Aliidongia dinghuensis: one gene and its partners. The protein of the gene in region 4 interacts with the protein of the main gene of each other region in a pairwise test. Links are inferred from orthologs where the notes say so. Each region holds a gene or a part of one and is shown on either strand. Other genes may lie near its edges. The genes, in order: IEY58_RS12685, IEY58_RS23770, sfsA and IEY58_RS08665.

What was found.
Region 1: the proteins of IEY58_RS08665 (region 4) and IEY58_RS12685 interact in binary tests that used the Escherichia coli proteins (3 or more experiments, as listed by UniProt). The link is inferred for Aliidongia dinghuensis from one-to-one orthologs.
Region 2: the proteins of IEY58_RS08665 (region 4) and IEY58_RS23770 interact in binary tests that used the Escherichia coli proteins (3 or more experiments, as listed by UniProt). The link is inferred for Aliidongia dinghuensis from one-to-one orthologs.
Region 3: the proteins of IEY58_RS08665 (region 4) and sfsA interact in binary tests that used the Escherichia coli proteins (3 or more experiments, as listed by UniProt). The link is inferred for Aliidongia dinghuensis from one-to-one orthologs.

The regions. Positions count from the first base shown.
Region 1 is NZ_BMJQ01000006.1:76,086-81,250, reverse strand. What follows is about bases 603-3,602. They hold IEY58_RS12685 (LytR/AlgR family response regulator transcription factor), read left to right. Parts: upstream 603-1,724; coding sequence 1,725-2,480; downstream 2,481-3,602. Other genes in these bases: IEY58_RS12680 (energy transducer TonB), read left to right, coding at 3,119-3,602; IEY58_RS12690 (sensor histidine kinase), read left to right, coding at 622-1,728. Outside these bases: IEY58_RS12695 (TonB-dependent receptor), read left to right, coding at 1-488; more of IEY58_RS12680, read left to right, coding at 3,603-3,727; IEY58_RS12675 (RNA polymerase sigma factor), read left to right, coding at 3,816-4,295; IEY58_RS12670 (FecR family protein), read left to right, coding at 4,386-5,165. UniProt on the Escherichia coli protein: Member of the two-component regulatory system BtsS/BtsR, which is part of a nutrient-sensing regulatory network composed of BtsS/BtsR, the low-affinity pyruvate signaling system YpdA/YpdB and their respective target proteins, BtsT and YhjX.
Region 2 is NZ_BMJQ01000013.1:202,900-207,937, reverse strand. The notes cover bases 1,432-4,304. They hold IEY58_RS23770 (sulfate/molybdate ABC transporter ATP-binding protein), read right to left. Parts: upstream 3,455-4,304; coding sequence 2,408-3,454; downstream 1,432-2,407. Other genes in these bases: cysT (sulfate ABC transporter permease subunit CysT), read right to left, coding at 4,292-4,304; cysW (sulfate ABC transporter permease subunit CysW), read right to left, coding at 3,463-4,302; IEY58_RS23775 (methyl-accepting chemotaxis protein), read right to left, coding at 1,432-2,277. Outside these bases: IEY58_RS23780 (inorganic phosphate transporter), read left to right, coding at 1-214; more of IEY58_RS23775, read right to left, coding at 229-1,431; more of cysT, read right to left, coding at 4,305-5,038. UniProt on the Escherichia coli protein: Part of the ABC transporter complex CysAWTP involved in sulfate/thiosulfate import. Responsible for energy coupling to the transport system.
Region 3 is NZ_BMJQ01000016.1:82,088-87,229, forward strand. What follows is about bases 1,191-4,167. They hold sfsA (DNA/RNA nuclease SfsA), read right to left. Parts: upstream 3,042-4,167; coding sequence 2,340-3,041; downstream 1,191-2,339. Other genes in these bases: radC (RadC family protein), read right to left, coding at 1,191-1,423; map (type I methionyl aminopeptidase), read right to left, coding at 1,434-2,267; IEY58_RS26205 (competence/damage-inducible protein A), read left to right, coding at 3,139-3,921; IEY58_RS26215 (hypothetical protein), read right to left, coding at 4,133-4,167. In the rest of the region: IEY58_RS26180 (YybH family protein), read right to left, coding at 1-242; IEY58_RS26185 (GFA family protein), read right to left, coding at 339-566; more of radC, read right to left, coding at 707-1,190; more of IEY58_RS26215, read right to left, coding at 4,168-4,363; IEY58_RS26220 (S1C family serine protease), read left to right, coding at 4,633-5,142. UniProt on the Escherichia coli protein: Binds to DNA non-specifically. Could be a regulatory factor involved in maltose metabolism.
Region 4 is NZ_BMJQ01000004.1:85,750-90,837, reverse strand. What follows is about bases 1,395-4,317. They hold IEY58_RS08665 (glutamate-5-semialdehyde dehydrogenase), read left to right. Parts: upstream 1,395-2,169; coding sequence 2,170-3,465; downstream 3,466-4,317. Other genes in these bases: rsfS (ribosome silencing factor), read left to right, coding at 4,257-4,317; IEY58_RS34325 (hypothetical protein), read right to left, coding at 4,167-4,317; IEY58_RS08660 (nicotinate-nucleotide adenylyltransferase), read left to right, coding at 3,429-4,133; proB (glutamate 5-kinase), read left to right, coding at 1,395-2,156. Also shown: GTPase ObgE, read left to right, coding at 1-1,027; more of proB, read left to right, coding at 1,035-1,394; more of IEY58_RS34325, read right to left, coding at 4,318-4,337; more of rsfS, read left to right, coding at 4,318-4,583; 23S rRNA (pseudouridine(1915)-N(3))-methyltransferase RlmH, read left to right, coding at 4,616-5,074; IEY58_RS08645 (MFS transporter), read right to left, coding at 5,085-5,088. UniProt on the Escherichia coli protein: Catalyzes the NADPH-dependent reduction of L-glutamate 5-phosphate into L-glutamate 5-semialdehyde and phosphate. The product spontaneously undergoes cyclization to form 1-pyrroline-5-carboxylate.

The DNA of each region.
Region 1 (5,165 bases), on a different replicon or contig from region 4:
ACAGCTATGTCGACGCGACTTTTCAATCGTCACTGACACTTCCCTCGGCCTCGAACCCGTCGCAGGACGCCAACGGGAATATCCAGGTCAAACCCGGCGATCACCTTCCCGGCATTCCGCAGAACCGGATCAAGTTCGGCGCCGACTATCGCGTGCTCGATGGCTGGAACGTCGGGGCCACCGTCTCCTATGTCGGCGAGCAATTCTATCGGGGCGACGAGTCGAACCAACTGGTGCCGATCCCGGACTACGTCGTCGTCAATCTCCATTCGACCTATCAGCTCACTGAGAATCTGCAATTCTTCGTCACGGTCGACAATGCGATCAACGCGCGGTATGCGACCTTTGGCGTGCTCGGTAACCCGACGGGAATTGGCGCACCAGGCATTCCGGCGACCGCAGTCGCCAACGGCGCCGGGGTCGACAATCGGTTCCAGAGCCCGGCCGCGCCGATCGCCGCCTATGGCGGTATGAGGATCTCTTTCTGACGCAGCTTGTTGATGCGCGGAGAAGCCGGCCGCCTGCGGATTTTGGCGCCCGGCGCGCTCGTTTCGACGAACCCGCGGCCGGCTTCGACCAGCACGCTGCCCGGAAGCCCCTGGGCGCGCTATAAAAGGCGACATGGCGAACAGCACATCCGATGCCCAGCTCGACCGCCGATCGTCGCTCCTGTCGATCGTCGGTTTCTGGGCCTTCTATTTCCTGCTGAACACGCTGCGCTGGGCGATCGAAGGGGCGCCGGACCAGCTCTCCGCGATGGGCCGGCGCGCGGTGGTCAGCCTGTTCGGCATCGGCTTCACCTTCATCCTCTATCTGGTGCTGCGCCGCTTCGAGCGTAGCCGGATGCACGTCCTGGTCACGGTTGCCTTCCTGGCCTCGGTCCCGGTTTCCATTGCCTATGCCGCGGTTAATTATGCCGCCTTCTATATCGTGCGGCCCTCGGAGAAGGTGCTCCAGGAGATCGCCCGATATCCCTCGGAACATATGGGGCCGGGGGCCATGATCGGGGACTCTGCGGTCACCTGGTACTTCTTCATCGCCTCTTGGGCCGTGCTGCATGTGGCACTGATGTATGCATCCCGCGTCCGCCAAGCCGAGCGCCGCGCCGCGCGCTACCGCACCGAGGCGCAGGCGGCACAGCTGAGGGCGCTGCGCTACCAGATCAACCCGCATTTCCTGTTCAATACGCTGAACTCGCTCTCGACCCTCGTCCTGCGCGGGCGCACGGACGAAGCCGAGCGGATGATCACCAACCTCGCGGCGTTCTTCCGCGCGAGCCTGACCGCCGATCCGGCCGAGGATGTGCCGCTTGCCGAGGAAATCCGCATGCAGCAGCTCTATCTCGACATCGAGAAGGTCCGTTTCCCGGATCGGCTGCTCGCCCGTTTCGAGATTGCACCGGAGGCGGCGGGCGCCTCGGTGCCGGGGCTGATCCTGCAGCCGCTGGTCGAGAACGCGATCAAATACGGCGTCAGCCGGAGCAGCCGTCCCGTAACCGTCGCGATCCGCGCCCATGGCGAGGCCGGCCGACTGCATCTGACTGTCGAGGATGACGGCGGCACTTCCAGCGAACCGGTCGCCGCCGAGGCCGATGGCCACGGCGTCGGGCTCAGGAATGTCTGCGACCGTCTCGCCGCACGCTTCGACGGCAACGCCGAGTGCCGCTACGGCGCACGGCCCGGTGGCGGTTTCCGCGTCGATCTCGTGCTGCCGCTGAGGCCGGCATGACCGGACCGCGAGCGCTCCGGACGCTGATCGCCGATGACGAACCGCTCGCCATCGAGCGGCTGCAGATCCTGTGCGCCCGCCTGCCGGAACTACATCTGATCGGCACGGCCATGGACGGCGCCGCGGCGCTCCGTCTTGCCGAGGCGCTCTCTCCCGACCTGCTGCTGCTGGACATCGCCATGCCCGGGCTGGACGGGCTTGGCGTCGCCCGCGCGCTGGAGGGCGCCGGCACGCCCAGCGCCGTCATCTTCGTTACCGCCTTCGACCATTTCGCCGTCGATGCCTTTGACGTGGCGGCGGTTGATTATCTGCTGAAGCCGGTCGAACTCGGTCGGCTCGAACGGGCCATCGCGCGCGTACGCGCCCAGATCGAGCATCGGACCGATGCGGGCGCGGCGCCCCCCCGCCTGCCGCCTTCGCCCTGGGCACGGGAATTCTGGGTCCCTTATCGAGCCGAGATCATCCGCGTCCTGGCGGCCGACATCGAGCTCATCGAGGCCGAGCGCGACTATATGCGGCTTCATATCGGCCAGCGCTCGTACCTGCTGCACCAGACGATCGGCGAGCTCGAACGCCGGCTCGATCCCGCGGAATTCGTACGGCTGCACCGCTCGACGATTGTGCGGCGCGACCGGATCGCAGGTTTCAAGCGGGACGGTGAGGGCGGATGGCTGGTGGAGCTCAGGGACGGGCGCGTGCTGCGTGTTGGCCGGACCTATTTGCAGAATGCCCGCGCCATGGTCGAACGGTAGCCGGCCGGGCGCCGCGACTCGCCCGGCCGCCACGCCGCCGTCCAAGTCTTCAGGACGGCAGCGCGGTATTAAAGGCTGGCGCCGCCCGTAAACAGGACGGCCGTGATCAGTGTTGCCGCCGTGGCCGCGACGAATTTCACGAAATAGGCGTAGAGGCGGTAAGTCAGATGAGCGGGCATGACGTCCTCCGATGCTTGATCCGGGCGAAGGCGGGGAGCTGGCATCCGGGGCGTTCTTTTCCCGAGTGGCCGCACCGCGCTTTAATCGGCGATCAAGACCGTAGGACGCTGGCCTGGCCACGTCCTCTCCAGTTCGACGGAGCGCCATCAGCCTTCCACGGATGGCGGCGGCGTCGACAAAGAACCGGCTGGCATCGACGAAATGCCGCCGGTCTGCGTTCGGGTGACACGGGCCAGTGACACGGGCCAGTGACACGGGCCGGTGACACGGGCCAGTGACACGGGAATGTAAAGGATGGCCCCTAAGGTCGAATGCTATTGTTGAGAGGCTTCTCTCCGGAGCGAAGTTCCTTGGCGGCTTCCCGTAATACTGTCGGACGGCATTTCTGCCGGGATGCCAAGGCGTTCGGTCGCGCTTTCTTTCTGGTGACGAGCGTGTGTCTTACGGGTGCCATGCTCATGCAGGACGCGGGCGCGGCCGACATGCCGACGTCACCCGTGGCCTTCGATATTCCGGCGGAGCCGCTCGAGGCGGCGCTTGATGCCTACGGTGCCGCGAGCCGCGTGCAGGTGCTCTACGAGACGCGGATGACGGAGGGCCGGCGCTCCACGGTGGTCAAGGGGACGTACGCGCCCGAGGTTGCGCTGCGGCTGCTGCTGTCGGGCTCCGGCCTCGATTTCGACTATACCGAGGACCGGGCCTTTACGCTGGTACCCGCCGCGGCGGCAGCGCCGCCGGTCCGGAAGGTCCGGCCCGTCGCCGATTTCGATCATTTCCTGGGCAACGTCCAGGCCGGCATACTGGCCGCAATGTGCCGGCATCCCGAGACACGTCCGGGCCGGTTCCGGATGGCGATGCAGATGCGGATCGGCCCCACCGGCGCGGTCGAGCATCCGGTGCTGCTGAGCTCAACCGGAAATTCGGTCCGCGATGCGGTGATCATCGATATTCTGACACATCTCTCCTTTACTGAGGAACCTCCGGCGGACATGCCGCAGCCCGTCACCATGGTCCTGTCGCCCGATCCGTCGGGCGGGGCGGAGGATTGCGCCGGGACGGGGAACTGACGCCGAAGGAAGCCGGGGTCGCTTCCGAACATCGTGATGGGGAATGAGCCGACAGGATTCCGAGACGAGCTGGGTCTCCCTCCGGCAGTTGCTCATCGAGCAATATGATGACCTGCGGCGGCGGCTTACCCGGCGTCTCGGCTCGGCCGACGCGGCGCACGAGACGTTGCATGAGCTCTATCTCAGGATGGATCGCCCCGACGGGGTCAGTGCGCTTCGCAATCCCGCGACCTATATTCTCGCCGTGGCCGTCAACTTGGCGCGCGATCGTTGGCGGACCGAGAATCGACGGGCGGAGCGTGTCGACGAATCGGCGCTCTACGAGCTTATCGATGAGAATCCGGGGCCAGAGCAGGTGGCGGAAGGGCGCTCCTCGCTGGAGGCGCTTGTCCGCGCGCTGGACCTCCTGACGCCGCGGCAGCGCATGATCATGGTCGCCGCCCGCTTCGAGCGGCTCCCGCAAGCCGAGATCGCCAGGCGACTCAACATCTCCACCCGGCTCGTGCAGATCGAGCTGCAAAGGGCGCTCGAATTTTGCGAAGAGTTCCTTGCCAAGAATCTTTCATAAGGCGATGCGGCTTTCGCGATCTCATATCGTCTTAAGTAAAGAACGTCCCCGCGCCGCATGGCGGGGGGCGGTCGGCAAGGATATCGGGTGATGATCGAGGCGGACGACCGGCGGGAGGAGATGTTGCAGCGCGAGGCGCTGGCTTGGGTGACGCGCATCGGCCTCGGCAATGCCACCAAGGACGAACTAGCGACGCTCCGCCGTTGGCGCGACACGAGCCCGGCGCATGCGGCGGCGCTCGCCCGCGCCGGCCGGCTATGGCGTGAGCTCGGCTCGCCGGTCGAGGCGTTGGCGCGGGTCGGCACCGCGACGGCGCCGGCGCGGGCCCGCCGCCCGTCTCGCCGTGCCGTCTTGGGCGGCGCCGTCACCGTCGGGGCAGCGGCCTCTGCGGCGGTGCTGATGCTGCGCCCGCCGTTCGGCCTGTGGCCGTCCCTCGCGGAGTTGGAGGCCGACTACCGGACCGGGACGGGCGAGCGGCGGCGTCTCGCGCTGTCCGACGCCGTCTCCATCGAGATGAACACCCAGACGAGCGTCACCGTGCACCCCGCCGCCGACGGCGCCGGAGTGGAGCTGATCTCCGGCGAGGCAGCGGTCACCGTCATCCCCTCGGCCGTGGGGCCGTTTGTCGTTTCGGCCGCCGGCGGCCGCATGAGGGCGACGCAGGCGACCTTCAATGTTCGACGGACCGGTGCTGCGGTCTGTGTGACCTGCATCGACGGCGAGGTCGCGGTGGAGCAGGGCGACCAGACATTGCGCGTCGGCCCGGCGCGCCAGGTCTCCTATGGCGGGGAGAGGTTGGGTGAGATCGCCACGGCCGATCCCGCCGCGGTCGTCGCCTGGCGGGAGGGCATGCTCGTGTTCCACGACACG
Region 2 (5,038 bases), on a different replicon or contig from region 4:
CGCAGCCACGACGATTGCGGCGGCCGACGCGTGGGGCCTGCCGGTTTCGACGACCCACGTGCTGTCGTCCGGCGTCGCCGGCACGATGGCGGCCAACGGCTCGGGCCTGCAGTGGGAGACCATCCGCAACATGATCCTGGCCTGGGTGCTGACGCTCCCGGCCTCGATCATCATCTCGGGCTGCCTGTTCTTCCTGTTCCGCCAGGTGTTCTGACGAGGGGGGCGCTCTCAGGCGGAGCGGACTCGCGCCAGGAACCGCCGGACCTCCTCATCGAGGGTCGTCGCCTGGGTCTTGAGCGAGTCCGCAGCCGTCAGCACATGGCCCGCGGCACTGCCCGTTTCGCTGGCGCCGTTTGCGACCGTGCCGATGATCTGCGTCACTTCCCGCGTGCCGCTCGCGGCCTCCTGGGCATTGCGCGAGATCTCGACGGTCGCCGCCCCCTGTTCTTCGACCGCGCTTGCGATGCTGGTGGCGATGCCGTCGACCTCCTCGATCGTGCGCGAGATCGCGGTGATGGCGCCTGCGGCGTCGCGCGTCGCGGTCTGGATCTCGGCGATCTGGGCGCCAATCTCCTCGGTCGCGCGCGCCGTGCGGTTGGCGAGGTTCTTGACCTCGGAGGCGACGATGCCGAAGCCGCGCCCGGCCTCGCCGGCCCGCGCCGCTTCGATGTTGGCGTTCAGGGCCAGGAGATTGGTCTGGCCGGCGATGTCGGCGATCAGCCCCACGACCTCGCCGATCCGGTCGGTCGTTGCCGTGAGCGCGCGCACGACGTCGTCGGTCCGCCGCGCCTCCGCGGCAGCCTGGCGCGTGGCTGTCGCTGACTGCTCGACCCGCTGGCCGATCTCGCGGCTGGAGGCGCTCAGTTCCTCGACCGCGGCCGCGACAGCGCCGACGCTGTGGGCGGCGAGCTCGGCGGCCGACGCCACGCGCTCCGTCAGCGCCTGCGTCTCACCCGCCGTGCCGTGCATGCCCTGGGCGGTGCCGCGCAGGTCGCCTGCCGCGTGGCCGAGCGTCTCGACCATCACGCCGACGCGCTGTTCGAACTCCTTCGTGACGGCGGCGAGATGGGCGGCGCTCTCCAGCTTCGCGCGGGTTTCCGCCTCGGCCACGCGCCCGAGCCGCTCCGCCTCGGCCGAATGGCCGCGCAGCACCTCGACTGCCGTCGCCATGGCGCCGATCTCGTCGCTCCGGTCGCGGTAGGCGACGTCGAGCTCGAACTCGCCCCGAGCGATACGCGAGACGGTGTCGGTCATGGCCTGCACGGGTGCCACCAGGCGGCGCAGCAGGATCATGAGCGTGGCACCGACGATCGCGACCTCGCCCAGCACGATCAGCAGGGCGACGGTGAGCTTCGCCGCCGCATCGGCGCTTTCCGCCTCGCCAAGGCCGACCGCCTCGTCCATCGCCGCCTCGCGCACGGGCACGATATCGGTCAGCGCCGCGACGGTGAATTTGCGGTAATCGGCGTACGACATTCCCCAGTCGACATGATTGAGCGCGGCGTTGACCAGCGCCTGGTAGTGCGGCTCCGACTGTGCGAAGAAGCCGTCGCGCGCCCGGTCGCGGGCAGCGATGAGCCGGGCGCTCGGCCGGATCTGCTCAATGGTGACGAGCGCCCGCTCCCAGGCGCCGGCGATCCGGCCCGACAGGGCCATGGCCTTGGCGACGTCGTCGGGTGCGAAGGGCTTGCCGTTGATCCAGGGCGTCATGAGCGTGCTGCGCGCCCCGGCATTATCGCGCATCGCCATCATCTGGCTGCCCAGCTGGGCCAGCATGCCGATTGCCGGGTCGGCCTGGACGATGCCGGTCTCGAGCGCGCCGAGGCGCGCGCGGATGCGGTCGGCGAGACCGACGCGCGCCGCGAGCAATTCCTTCGGGAAGTTGGCGTCACGCGCGCCGAGCGGCTTCGCGATCGCGGCGGCCGTCTTGCCGCGCAGGTCCATGATGGTGTTGCGCGCGTCGTCGACGATCGCCAGCGAACCGGCGTCGGCCATCGTCACAGTGCTGCGGGCAAGCGCCTCGTCGGTTGCGGCCTTGGACTTCGCCAGCGCCTCGAGATTGGGCGTCTCGGCGAGCACCGCCTCCTGAAGCTGCCCGGATTCGATTGCGATCGTGGTGAGCACGCGCATGAGATCGCTCATGGCGCGTGCCTCCCGCGTCACGGTGCGGGCGTGGAGCCACTCAGCCGTCGCCGCGGAGGCCATCCAGCCCGAAACGCCGACGGCCGGTACGGCCAGCGCGGCGAGGCCGACCAAAAATAACGTGCGGATACGCATGTCTTCGCTCCAGGATCCCCGTCCCAGGGTGGCGCGATCACGGCGGCGCACCTGGCCCGGGACGAGCTCATCTATGGAGCAGCGGCGGCTTCCGGATGGTTAATGCCGCCGGCAAACGTCGGCCTATCCACTAGGCCCGTGGATAGACCCGCACCTGGCGGGGACGCCAGCGACACCGGTGCCCCTCGGCAAGCGCGTGGCGCCGGGCTTCCTCGACGCCGAGCTCCGCCGTCACCAGCGCGCCATCATGATCGAGCGTCAGGCGCGCACGAGGCCCGATGGCATGCAGATCGACGAGCATGCCGTCGAGCGCCGGCCCGTCGACAAAGGGGGCGAGCTCGACCTGATGCGGCCGGAACCAGGCGACGGCCGGGCCGTCAGGCAGGGCCACACCCTCGTCCAGGACCACGCTGCCCGCGCGGGCGACGCCGGCCGTGATCGTGCAGGGGATCTCGTTCGCATGGCCGAGGAAGCCGTAGACGAAGGGCGAGGCGGGTGCCGCATAGACGTCCGCCGGCGTGCCGACCTGCTCGATCCGGCCGGCGCGCATGACGACGATCCGGTCGGCGAGCTCCATCGCCTCTTCCTGGTCGTGGGTGACGAAGACGGTGGTGACGCCCAAGCGCCGGTGCAGCTCCTTCAGCCAGAGACGCAGCTCGGTCCTGACCTTGGCGTCGAGCGCGCCGAACGGCTCATCCAGCAGCAGGATCTTCGGCTCGACTGCCAGCGCGCGGGCGAGCGCCACGCGCTGCCGCTGGCCGCCCGACAGCTGCTGCGGATAGCGCTGGCCCAGGCCCGGCAGATGAACGAGCTCCAAGAGCTCCGCGACGCGGGCTGCGATCACGGCCTTGCCGGGCCGCCTGGAGCGCGGCCGGATCGTAAGGCCGAACGCGATATTGTCCGCGACGGTCATGTGCTTGAACAGCGCGTAATGCTGGAACACGAATCCCACGCCGCGCCGGTTGGGCGGCAGCGCCAGCGCGTCGGTCTCGCCGAAGTGCAAACTGCCGGCCTCGGGCGTCTCGAGCCCGGCCATCGTGCGGAGCAGCGTGGTCTTGCCTGAGCCGGATGGGCCCAAGAGCGCCAGGAATTCGCCGTCGGCGATCGTGAGATCGACGCCGGAAACGGCCGGCGTCGTGCCGTATCGGCAGACGATGCCGGAAATCTCGATCTGCATGGGTCCTCTTATCGGCCGGCGGTCGACGGATCGCCGCTGAGGCGCCATTCGAGCAGGCTCTTCGCGACCAGGGTCACGAGCGCCAGGAGCGCCAGCAGTGCAGCGACGGTGAAGGCCGCGGGCAGGTTGTACTCGTTATAAAGCACTTCGATGTGCAGCGGCATGGTGTTGGTCAGGCCGCGGATGTGGCCCGACACGACCGAGACGGCGCCGAACTCGCCCATCGCCCGCGCGTTGCTGAGCAGCACACCGTAGAGCAGGCCCCAGCGCACGTTCGGCAGTGTTACGCGGCGGAAGGTCTGCCAGCCGCTGGCGCCGAGCGTGAGCGCCGCTTCCTCCTCGTGCCGCCCCTGGGCTTCCATGAGCGGGATGAGCTCGCGCGCGACGAACGGCAAAGTCACGAACACGCTCGCCAACACGATGCCCGGCACGGCGAACACGATCTTGATGCCATGGGCCGAGAGCCAGGGGCCGAGCAGCCCCTGGGCGCCGAACACCAGCACATAGACGAGGCCCGAGACGACCGGGGAGATCGACAGCGGCAGGTCGATCAGGGTCACCAGCAGGCTGCGGCCGGGAAAGTCGAACTTGGCGATCGCCCAGGAGGCGGCGAGGCCGAAGACGAGGTTGAGCGGCACCGCGATACCGGCGATCAGCAGGGTGAGCCGGATCGCCGACTGGGCGTCCGGCTCCTGAAGGGCGGCGAGCGGTGCCGCGAGCCCCTCGCCGAGCGCGCGGGCGAAGACCAGCACGAGCGGCGCCACCAGAAAGACCAGCAGGATCAGGAAGGTGAGCGCGATCAGGCCCCCTGAGGCAAGGCGGTTTGGCGCGAGGCGGTTAGTGACCACGGCGATGCCGGTTCCAATATTGCAGCCCGTTGATCGCGAGCATGATCGCGAACGAGGCGACGAGCATCAGCGAGCCCAGGACGGAGGCGCCGAGCACGTCGAACTGCTCGAGCTTGACCACGATCAGCAGCGGCACGATTTCCGACAGGCCGGGCACGTTGCCGGCGATGAAGATGACCGAGCCGTATTCGCCGATGCCGCGGCCGAAGGCGAGGGTGAAGCCGGTCAAGAGCGCCGGCCAGAGCGCCGGCAGGATGACCCGGCGGAAGATCTGCCAGGATGTGGCGCCAAGCGTCGCCGCCGCTTCCTCGACGTCGCGGTCGAGGTCGGCCAGCACCGGCTCGACCGCGCGCACGACGAACGGCAGCCCGACGAAGGCGAGCGCCACGCCGATGCCGAGCGGCGTGAACGCGACGGGGATGCCGAGTGCGGCAAGCGGTGCGCCGAACCAGCCGGTCTCGGCATAGAGTTCGGTCAGCGCAATGCCGGCGACGGCGGTCGGCAGCGCGATCGGCAGGTCGACCAGCGCGTCGAGCAGGCGCCGGCCCCAGAAACGGTAGCGCACCAGCACCCAGGCGACGAGCAGGCCCAGGCCGACGTCGAACGTCGCCGTCAGGAACGAGATGCCGAAGCTGGCACGGAACGCGGCCTCGACGCGCGGCTGGGCCGCCTGGGCGACGAAACCGGCCCAGCCGATGCCGCTCGCGCGGAGGACCAGGGCCGCGAGCGGCAGCAG
Region 3 (5,142 bases), on a different replicon or contig from region 4:
CGGCCGACGAAGCTTTCGCCCGTCGCGGTCAGGAAGATGCCGTTGGCGGCATAGGGGACGGCCAGTTCCTTGGCGTCCTGCCGTTCCATCGCCGGCAGCCAATCCTTGTTGGCCTTGTCGATCATCGGCTTGGCCTCGGCGATCAGGTGGTCGGCGTCGGCCGGGCTCGCCGCCGCCGCAGTGCCGGCCGCCCAGGCGAAGCCCGACAACAGGCAGGCGAGCTTGACGAGGCTCGCCCTCACGCGTCCGTTCCGTCGCGACATTTCACGCCCCCATTTTTGGCGCCACCAAAATAGATTATGCCGGAGCACGCGTCTTTCGTCGCGCCAATTCGGCCGCTAGAACGACCGCCCGTCGTACTCGATCATCGCGACCGACGCGGGATCGACGCCGTCGAGGCAGCGGATGTTGATATAGACCTTCCGCCCCGGCCCCTCGACGGCATCCTCGCCAAATGGATAAATGCGGCAGGTCCGGCAGAAGCGATGCGCGATCGTCTGCTTGCCAAAGAGGTAGCGACCGATGTCGTTCGCCCAGGTCGTGACGCGGAGGTGCTCATGCGGCACCGCCCACAGCACTGCCGCCTTGCGGCTGGTGGTTGGCGGTCACGGTATTTCCTCGTCCAGGGCGGTTCATGCCCCAAGGACGCCGCAGCCCCGCCCGCCCCGACATCGGCCCCGCGAGATTTTTCTACATTAGCCTCAGTCTACATGAGACCTAGGCCCTTGAGGCTCGCATGGCCCGAGCGGCCGATCACCAGGTGGTCGTGCAGGTCGATGCCGAGCGTGGCGCAGGCGGCCTGGACCGCGCGGGTCATGTCGACGTCGGCGCGGGACGGCGTCGGGTCGCCCGAGGGATGGTTGTGCACCATGATGATGGCCGAGGCACCGAGCTCGAGCGCGCGCTTCACCACCTCGCGCGGATAGACCGGCGCGTGGTCGATCGTGCCGGTCTGCTGCACCTCGTCGGCGATGAGCGCGTTCTTGCGGTCGAGGAACAGCAGGCGGAACTGCTCGATCGGCGCCCGTGCCATGGCGGCCCGGCAATAATCGACGACCCGGTCCCAGGACGAGAGCACCGGCGCCGCGCGCACCTCGTGCTGCAGCACGCGCTCGACCCCGGCCTGGATCGCCTTCAGGGCCACGACCGAAGCCTCACCCATCTCGGGCACCGCCAGCAATGCCGGGATGTCGGCGCCGATCACGCCGGCGAAGCTGCCGAAGCGCGCGAGCAGCGCCTTGGCCAACGGCTTCGTGTCCTGGCGCGGCTTCGCCTGGAACAGGATTAGTTCGAGGAGTTCATAGTCGGGCAGTGCCGCCGGCCCGGCTTCGAGGAACCGGGCGCGCAAGCGCTGGCGATGGCCGAGATAGCCGGGCTTCGCCGCGCCCTCGTCCCCCTCGCCCCCCGCCTGGGCGTCGCCCATGTTTGGATCGTCAGGCCGAATAGGGCGGCTTGGTATAGCCGGCCGGCGACAGCGTGAAGATCTCGCAGCCCTCGGCCGTGACGCCGATCGTATGCTCGAACTGGGCCGACAAGGACTTGTCCTTGGTAACCGCGGTCCAGCCGTCGGCCAGCACCTTCACCTCGTAACGGCCGGCGTTGATCATCGGCTCGATCGTGAAGAACATGCCCTCCTTCAGGACCGGGCCTTCGTTCGGCCGGCCATAGTGCAGCACGCTCGGCGAGGCGTGGAACACGCGGCCGATGCCATGGCCGCAGAAGTCGCGCACGACCGAGAAACGCTGCGCCTCGGCGAAGCTCTGGATGGCATGGCCGATGGCGCCGAGGCGCGCGCCCGGCTTGACCGCGGCGATGCCCAGCATCATGGCCTCATAGGTGACGTCGACCAGCCGGCGCGCCTTCAGCGGCACCTTGTCGCCGACCAGGAACGTGCGGCTCGTGTCGCCATACCAGCCGTCGAGGATGACCGTGATGTCGATGTTGGCAATGTCGCCGTCCATGAGCTTGCGCTCGCCCGGAATGCCGTGGCAGACGACGTGGTTGATCGAGATGCAGGTCGCCTTCGGATAGCCGCGATAATTGAGCGGCGCCGGGATCGCCTTGTGATCGACGATGAATTCGTGACAGAGGCGATCGAGTTCGCCCGTGGAGACACCCGGCTTCACGAACGGCGTGATATAGTCCAGCACCTCGGCCGAGAGCTTGCCGGCCTTGCGCATCCAGGCGAAATCCTCGGGCGCATGCAGCTTGATGCGCGCTTCCTCGGCATAACTGCGGTCGCTGAGCGCCAGATCCGTCATCGTCATCCTTCAATTCCAAGGGCCTAGGCGACCCCATCACGCCCCACGCGAGGGCCCATCATGCCGCGTCGTGGCCGTCTAGGCCAGCAACTCCAATTTCCGTGCGATCCGGATGCCTTCGATCGTGACCCGGCAGCTGTAGACCAGCACCTCGACCCCGGCCGCGATCGCCACCTTGAGGCCGGCATGGTAGGTCGGATCGAAATCTTCGGCCGTCCGGAACCGGTCGCAATCGTCGCGCTGCACGACGAACAGCATTACGGCGCGAGCGCCGCCGGCCACCATGTCGGCCAGTTCCAGAAGATGCTTCGCCCCACGCTGGGTGACGCAGTCCGGAAATTCCGCAAGCCCGTCGCCGCGGCTCAGATGGACGTTCTTGACCTCAACATAGCAGGTGGGACGCCCTTCCGCCTCCAACAACAGATCGATACGCGAGTTGCGGCCGTAGCGTACCTCGCGCCGGAGCGAGCCGTAGCCGGCAAGCTCCGGGATGACCCCGGTCCGGATCGCCTCTTCGGCGAGCAGGTTCGGCCAGCTCGTGTTGATGCCGACGAGCCCGTCGCCGACCCGCACCAGCTGCCACGACCAGGCGAGCTTGCGCTTCGGGCCCGGCGCTGGTGACAGCCAGACCTCACCGCCCTCAGGGGCAACGCCCAGCATGGCGCCGGGATTGGCGCAATGGGCGACGACAAGCTCGCCGCTCTCGAGCAGCACGTCGGCGAGAAAGCGCTTGTAGCGGCGGACGAGCTGGCCTCGCACCAGCGGAGCGGGAAAATCCATGGCCGCCCCCGTGTAATGATTTCGTCCTCATGCCGCAAGCGCGGGACACAGCTCGTCCCTTGCAGCACCGCTGGACCTGGCCTAGCTTCTAGCAACCATGACCGAACCCGCCCCCGCCGCCGTCACCGCCTGTCTCGTGATCATCGGCAACGAGATCCTGTCGGGCCGGACCCAGGACATCAATCTCAACTACATCGCCCGCGGCTTGACCGAGGTCGGCGTTCAGCTCACCGAGGCGCGCGTCATCCCGGACGTGCGCGAGACCATCATCGCGACCATCAACGAGGTGCGGGCGAAATACGACTACGTCTTCACCACCGGCGGCATCGGCCCGACCCATGACGACATCACGGCCGAGTGCGTCGCCGCCGCGTTCGGCGTCGACCTGATCCTGCATCCGGAGGCGAAGCGCCGGCTCGAGGCGCACTATTCCGCGCGCGGCATCGAGTTCAACGAGGCGCGCCGGCGCATGGCCCATGTGCCGGACGGGGCCTCCCTCATCGACAATCCGGTCTCGACGGCGCCGGGCTTCCGCATCGGCAACGTCCATGTCATGGCCGGCGTGCCCAAGATCATGCAGGCGATGTTCGACGGCATCCGCCACGGCCTCAAGGGCGGGCCCAAGATGCTGTCGCGCACGATCACCTGCGGCCTGGCCGAGGGCACGGTCGCCCATGACCTGGGGCTGATCCAGGCGGACTATCCGGCGGTCGAGATCGGCTCCTACCCGTTCTGGACCGGCGGCGGCGGCTTCGGCGTCTCGCTCGTGCTGCGCAGCACCGACCCGGTGGCGCTGGCACACGCCGGCGAGGCGGTCATCGCCATGATCCGCGGCTTCGGCGGCGAACCCGTCGAACGCGAGCCCGAGATCAAGGAATAGCGCCGGTTGCCCGGCGTGCGGGCTGATGCTACTGCTCTCGCCCGAGCGAGGACGTGGTGGAACCGGTAGACACCTCAGACTTAAAATCTGACGCCTTCGGGCATGCGGGTTCGAGTCCCGCCGTCCTCACCAGCTAGTCCGCCGGCTCGATATCCGCGAGCGATCGGATCGCATCAGGCCGACCAATCTCGTGCCGAGCAGCGAGGGCGCCCTATCCAGCCGAAGCCTGGGTGCCGTCCTTCACGCGCTTGCACACCGTCTTCACATAGGTGTCGTCGCGGCCGGCGAAGGCGGAGGTGGCGAATTGCGCCTGACCCCCGATGCCGTTGCAGTCGAGCTCCGAGGTGGCGGGGCGCTGGACCAGATCGATCGCGGTGTCGGCATTGCAGGCGTCATGATCGACGCTGGCGGCGCAGACGAGAATCATCAGGACAAAATGCATCAGGCAATCCAAGCGGAAGTAGGGCCGAATGCGCTTCCGGCGATTGCCTCCCCCACAATGGATCCTCTGCCGAGATCCATGTCCTTATTGTGCATCGCACCATAAGGGACTGCAAGCGCCTATCGAACGAGTAGCTATGTCGAGGGGGCTGTGCCCGGCTCGCCCGACGCGCCCGGATCTTGCGCCCGGCGGCCCGTCTTCATAGCTATTTGAAAGGAGTATGGGTTCCGCCGCCGCGGCCTCAAGTTTCGCCCTGCCAGGATGAGAACATGGATATAGGCCCCATTTTCCGGTCGATCGTGGCCGTCCGATCCTCAGTCCCGGACGACGCCTTCACGGCGACGACGCTCGGCACCCGGCGCGAGGGCAGCGGTGTGGTCATCCGGGAAGACGGCCTGGTGCTGACGATCGGCTATCTGATCGCCGAGGCCGACGAGGTCTGGCTGACGCGTCACGATGGCCACGTCGTCCCGGCCTACGCTCTGGCCTATGACCAGGAGACCGGCTTCGGCCTGGTGCAGCCGCTGGGTGACCTCGGCCTGCCCGCGTTGCCGCTTGGCGACGCGACCGCTGCCAAGGTCGGCGACCCGGTCCTGCTGGCCGACGGCAGCGGCCGGTTCGTCCAGGCGAGCATCCTCGCCAAGCAGGAATTCGCCGGCTATTGGGAATATCTGCTGGACGAGGCGATCTTCACCGCGCCGGCCCATCCCTGGTGGGGCGGCGCCGCGCTCATCGATGCGGGCGGCAGGCTCTTGGGCATCGGCTCGCTTCGCCTGGAA
Region 4 (5,088 bases):
TCTCGACCAGTGCAAGATCTACCTGAAGAGCGGTGACGGCGGTGCCGGCACGGCGAGCTTCCGGCGCGAGAAATACATCGAGTTCGGCGGCCCGGACGGCGGCGACGGCGGGCGCGGCGGCGACATCGTGTTCGAGGTCGTCGAGAACCTGAACACGCTCATCGACTATCGCTACACACAGCATTTCCGCGCGCAGAACGGCCGGCCCGGCGCCGGCCGGCTCAGGACCGGGGCCGGCGGCGAGGACATCGTCCTCAAGGTGCCAGTCGGGACCCAGGTGCTGGACGAGGACAAGGAGACCGTGCTGCTCGACCTGACCGAGGCGGGGCAGCGCATCGTGTTCCTGCGCGGCGGCGACGGCGGCTTCGGCAACCATCATTACAAGACCTCGACCAACCAGGCGCCGACCCGGCGCGATCAGGGCTGGCCGGGCGACGAGCGCTGGGTCTGGCTCAGGCTGAAGCTGATCGCCGACGCCGGTCTCGTGGGCCTGCCCAACGCCGGCAAGTCGACCTTCCTCGCCGCCACCTCGCGCGCCAAGCCCAAGATCGCCGACTATCCTTTCACCACCTTGAAGCCGCAGTTGGGCGTGGTCGGCGTCGGCGACGAGGAATTCGTGCTGGCCGATCTGCCGGGCCTGATCGAAGGGGCGAGCGACGGCGCCGGCCTCGGCCATCGGTTCTTGGGCCATGTCGAGCGGTGCGCCGTCATCCTGCACCTGATCGACGGCACGGAAGAAGACGTGCTCGGCGCCTACAAGATGATCCGCAAGGAACTGAAGGCCTATGGCGCCGGCCTCATCGACAAGCCCGAGGTCATCGGTCTCAACAAAGCGGATGCGATTCCCGAGGACGAGCTCAAGGCCAAGGTGACCAAGCTCAAGCGCTCGTCGAAACGGCCGGTCTTTGTGCTGTCGGGCGCCACCGGCCAAGGTGTCCCCGCCGTGCTCCATGCGCTCCGCGCCGAGATGGTGGCGAAGCGCGAGGCGGCCGAAGCGGCCCAGCGCGCCCAGTTCGACACGGTCTAGCACGACCATGACGAGCCCGCACCGCCTCGCCCAATCGCGACGATTGATCGTCAAGATCGGCTCGGCGTTGCTGGTCGATCCTGCGACGCTCGAGATCCGCCGGCGCTGGCTCGATGCGCTCGCCGACGATGTCGCCCGTTGCCGGGCGCGCGGCCAGGAAGTGCTGATCGTCACCTCGGGGGCCATCGCCGTCGGGCGCACGGGCCTGGGCCTCGCCCATCGCCCGACTCGGCTCGAAGAAAAGCAGGCCGCGGCTGCCGTGGGCCAGATCCGGCTCGCCCAGCTCTATCAGGAGACGCTGGCGCGCCATGACATCCCGGTCGGGCAGATCCTGCTGACGCGCGAGGATACCGAGGCCCGGCGCCGGCACCTGAACGCGCGCGCGACCATCAACCAGCTGCTGGCGCTGGGCGTGGTGCCTGTGGTCAACGAGAACGACACGGTGACGACGTCGGAGATCCGCTTCGGCGACAACGACCGACTCGCGGCGCGCGTGGCGCAGATGATCTCGGCCGACACGCTCGTGCTGCTGTCCGACATCGACGGGCTCTATACCGCGAACCCGCGCACCGATCCGACCGCCCGCCACCTGCCCGAGATCGCGGAGCTGACGCCCGAGATCGAGGCGATGGCCGGCCCGCCGTTGCCCGGCATGAGCTCGGGCGGCATGGTGACGAAGCTCGCCGCCGCGCGCATCGCCATGGCCGCCGGCTGCCGCATGCTGATCGCGCGCGGCGACGTCGAGCATCCGCTGGCCGCGATCGAGTCGGGCGCCCGCGTCACCTGGTTCCTGCCGCAAGCCGAGCCGCTGACCGCGCGCAAGCGCTGGATCGCCGGCAGCGTCGCGCCCTTGGGCACGGTCGTCGTCGATCGGGGCGCGGTCACGGCGCTCAAGTCCGGGCGCAGCCTTCTGCCGGCCGGCGTCGTCGCGGTCGAGGGCGCCTTCGAGCGCGGCGATGCGATCCTGGTGCGCGGCCCCGACGGCCAGGTCGTGGCCCGCGGGCTCTCGGCCTACACCAGCGCCGACGTTGCCCTGCTGCTCGGTCACAAAAGCGGTGAAATCGAGACTCTGCTGGGCTACCGTGGCCGGGACGAGATCATCCACCGCGACGATCTTGTCGTGGGATAAAGGACTTAACCAGATGGCGGTCAGCCTCGCCGGGACGGAAAACGCCGAAGATCGGAACCTCGAGGCCGAGATGACGGCGCTCGGCCGGCGTGCCCGCGCCGCCGCCGCCCGGCTGGCCGACGCCCCGACCGACGCCAAGAATGAGGCGCTCCGTGCCGCCGCCGCGGCTCTACGCGCCGATGCCGAGCTGATCCTCGCCGCCAACCGGCGCGATCTCGCAACCGCAACCGGGCGCACCATGACGCCGGCCATGATCGACCGGCTGACGCTCGATCCGCGCCGCATCGAAGCGATGGCGGTGGGGCTCGAAGAGGTCGCCGCCTTGCCCGATCCGGTCGGCCTCATCGACTCGGTCGTGAGCCGGCCGAACGGGCTCCAAATCGAGAAGGTGCGCGTGCCGCTGGGCGTCATCGGCATCATCTACGAGAGCCGGCCGAACGTAACGGCGGACGCCGCCGCCCTCTGCCTCAAGGCCGGCAATGCCGCGATCCTGCGCGGCGGCAGCGAGAGCGCGCAATCCTCGGCTGCGATCCTGGCGGCGCTTGCCCGCGGGCTCGAGGCGGCCGGGTTGCCGGCCGACGCGGTCCAGCGCGTGCCGAGCCAGGACCGCGCCGCCGTCGGCCTGATGCTGCGGCTCGACCAATATATCGACGTGATCATCCCGCGCGGCGGCAAGTCGCTGATCGAGCGGGTTGCCGCCGAGGCGCGCATTCCGGTGCTGAAGCATCTGGACGGTATCTGCCACGTCTATGTCGACAAGGCAGCCGACCTCGCCAAAGCGCGTGCGATCGTCCTGAACGCGAAGCTCCGGCGCACCGGCGTGTGCGGCGCCGCCGAGACGCTGCTGGTCGACCGGCCGGTGGCGGCGAGCCATCTCGTGCCGATCCTCGCCGACCTGATCGCGGCCGGCTGCGAAATCCGCGGCGATGCCGCGACCCAAGCGCTCGACGATCGGGTCAAGCCTGCGACCGAGGAAGATTGGTCGACCGAATATCTGGCGCCGATCCTGTCGGTCCGCATCGTCGACGGCGTCGACGCGGCGATCGCCCATATCGCGGCCTACGGTTCGCAGCACACCGACTCGATCGTGACCGAGGATGCGGCCGCCGCCGAGCGCTTCCTCGCCCGGGTCGACAGCGCCATCGTCATCCACAACGCCTCGACCCAGTTCGCCGACGGCGGCGAGTTCGGCATGGGCGCCGAGATTGGCATCTCGACCGGCCGGCTTCATGCGCGTGGGCCAGTCGGGGTCGCGGAACTCACCAGCTACAAATATCGCGTGCGCGGCACCGGGCAGATCCGACCCTGAACGTTCCCCATCCGACCCGCCGGGCGATCGCCGGCACGCTCACGCTGCCGCCGACCCTGGGTGACCGCCGTGTCCGCAAGGTCGGGCTGCTGGGCGGCTCCTTCAACCCGGCGCACCGCGGCCATCGCCACATCAGCCTGCTGGCGCTGAAGCATCTCGAGCTCGACGAGATCTGGTGGCTCGTCTCGCCGCAGAATCCGCTGAAGCCGGTCGAGGGCATGGCGCCGCTCGACGAGAGGCTCGCCCAGGCCGCTCAAGTCGCGCAACATTCGCATATCCGGGTTACGGATATCGAAGCAGCCCTGGGCAGCCGTTACACGGCCGATACTTTGGCTTCATTGAAGAAGCGCTTTCCGGCAACACGATTCGTCTGGCTGATGGGCGCCGACAACTTGCGCCAGATCGATCGCTGGGAGCGCTGGACCCGGATCTTCGAGCTTGTGCCCATTGCGGTTTTCGCCCGCCCGGCCTATTCTTTGGCAGCGCTCGGCAGTTTGGCCGCGCGTCGTTTTGCGCGCTATCGGATGTTTCCCGGGGCGGCTCGGCGCCTCGCATCGGCCCCGCCGCCGGCCTGGGTGTTTTTCGCGACACGGCTCGATCCGCTGTCGGCGACAGCCATCCGGGTGCGTCGGCGCCGCTCGGTCTTCGCGCCACGAGCACGGCACTGACCGGCGCCGGAACGAGCCGTACCAGAACGAGCATTACCAGGTATCCGAAGGGGATAGACCATCGCCAAGAAGCCCAAGGCAGCCGAACCCGTTGCCGCCGCCGCGCCGGCCCTGCTGGACGTCATCGTTTCGACCCTCGACGACGGCAAGGCCGAGGAGATCGTCTCGATCGATCTGCGCGGCAAATCCTCGATCGCCGACCATATGGTGATCGCCTCCGGCCGCTCGAGCCGACAGGTGACGGCGCTCGCCGAACAGATCGCCAGCAAGCTCAAGGACATGGGCCAGGGCCGCGTCTCGGTCGAAGGCAAGGCCCAGGGCGACTGGGTGCTGCTCGACGCCGGCGACGTCATCATCCACATCTTCCGGCCGGAAGTGCGCGAGTTCTACAAGCTCGAGAAGATGTGGAGCGGGCCCAGCGAGCTGCCGCAGGCCGTCCATCGGGCCTGAGCGCCAATGCCTGAGCGTCGAGGCCCGCGCCTATGCGCGCGACATTGATCGCGGTCGGCCGGGCCAAGCCGGGGCCGGCGCGTGACCTGTTCCTCGAATACGCTCAACGCCTGTCGCCGCCCTTGGCCCTTGTCGAGGTCGAGGAGAAGCGCCCGCTGCCCGCAGCCCAGCTCAAGGCGCGCGAGGCCGAGCTGCTGCTCGCCGCCGTCCCCAAGGGGGGCACGATCGTGCTGCTCGACGAGCGCGGCCGCGACTTCGCCAGCCCGGCCTTTGCCGAGCGCATCGGCCAGTGGCGCGACCAGGGCGTGGCGGACTTGGCCTTCCTGATCGGCGGCGCCGACGGCCATGGCGATGTCGCGCGGGCGCGGGCCGACCTCATGCTGTCGCTCGGCAAGCAGACCTGGCCGCACATGCTGGTGCGCGCCCTCGTCGCCGAACAGCTCTACCGCGCCCAGACCATTCTCGCCGGCCACCCATATCATCGGGAATGAGCGGCAGCGCCTAG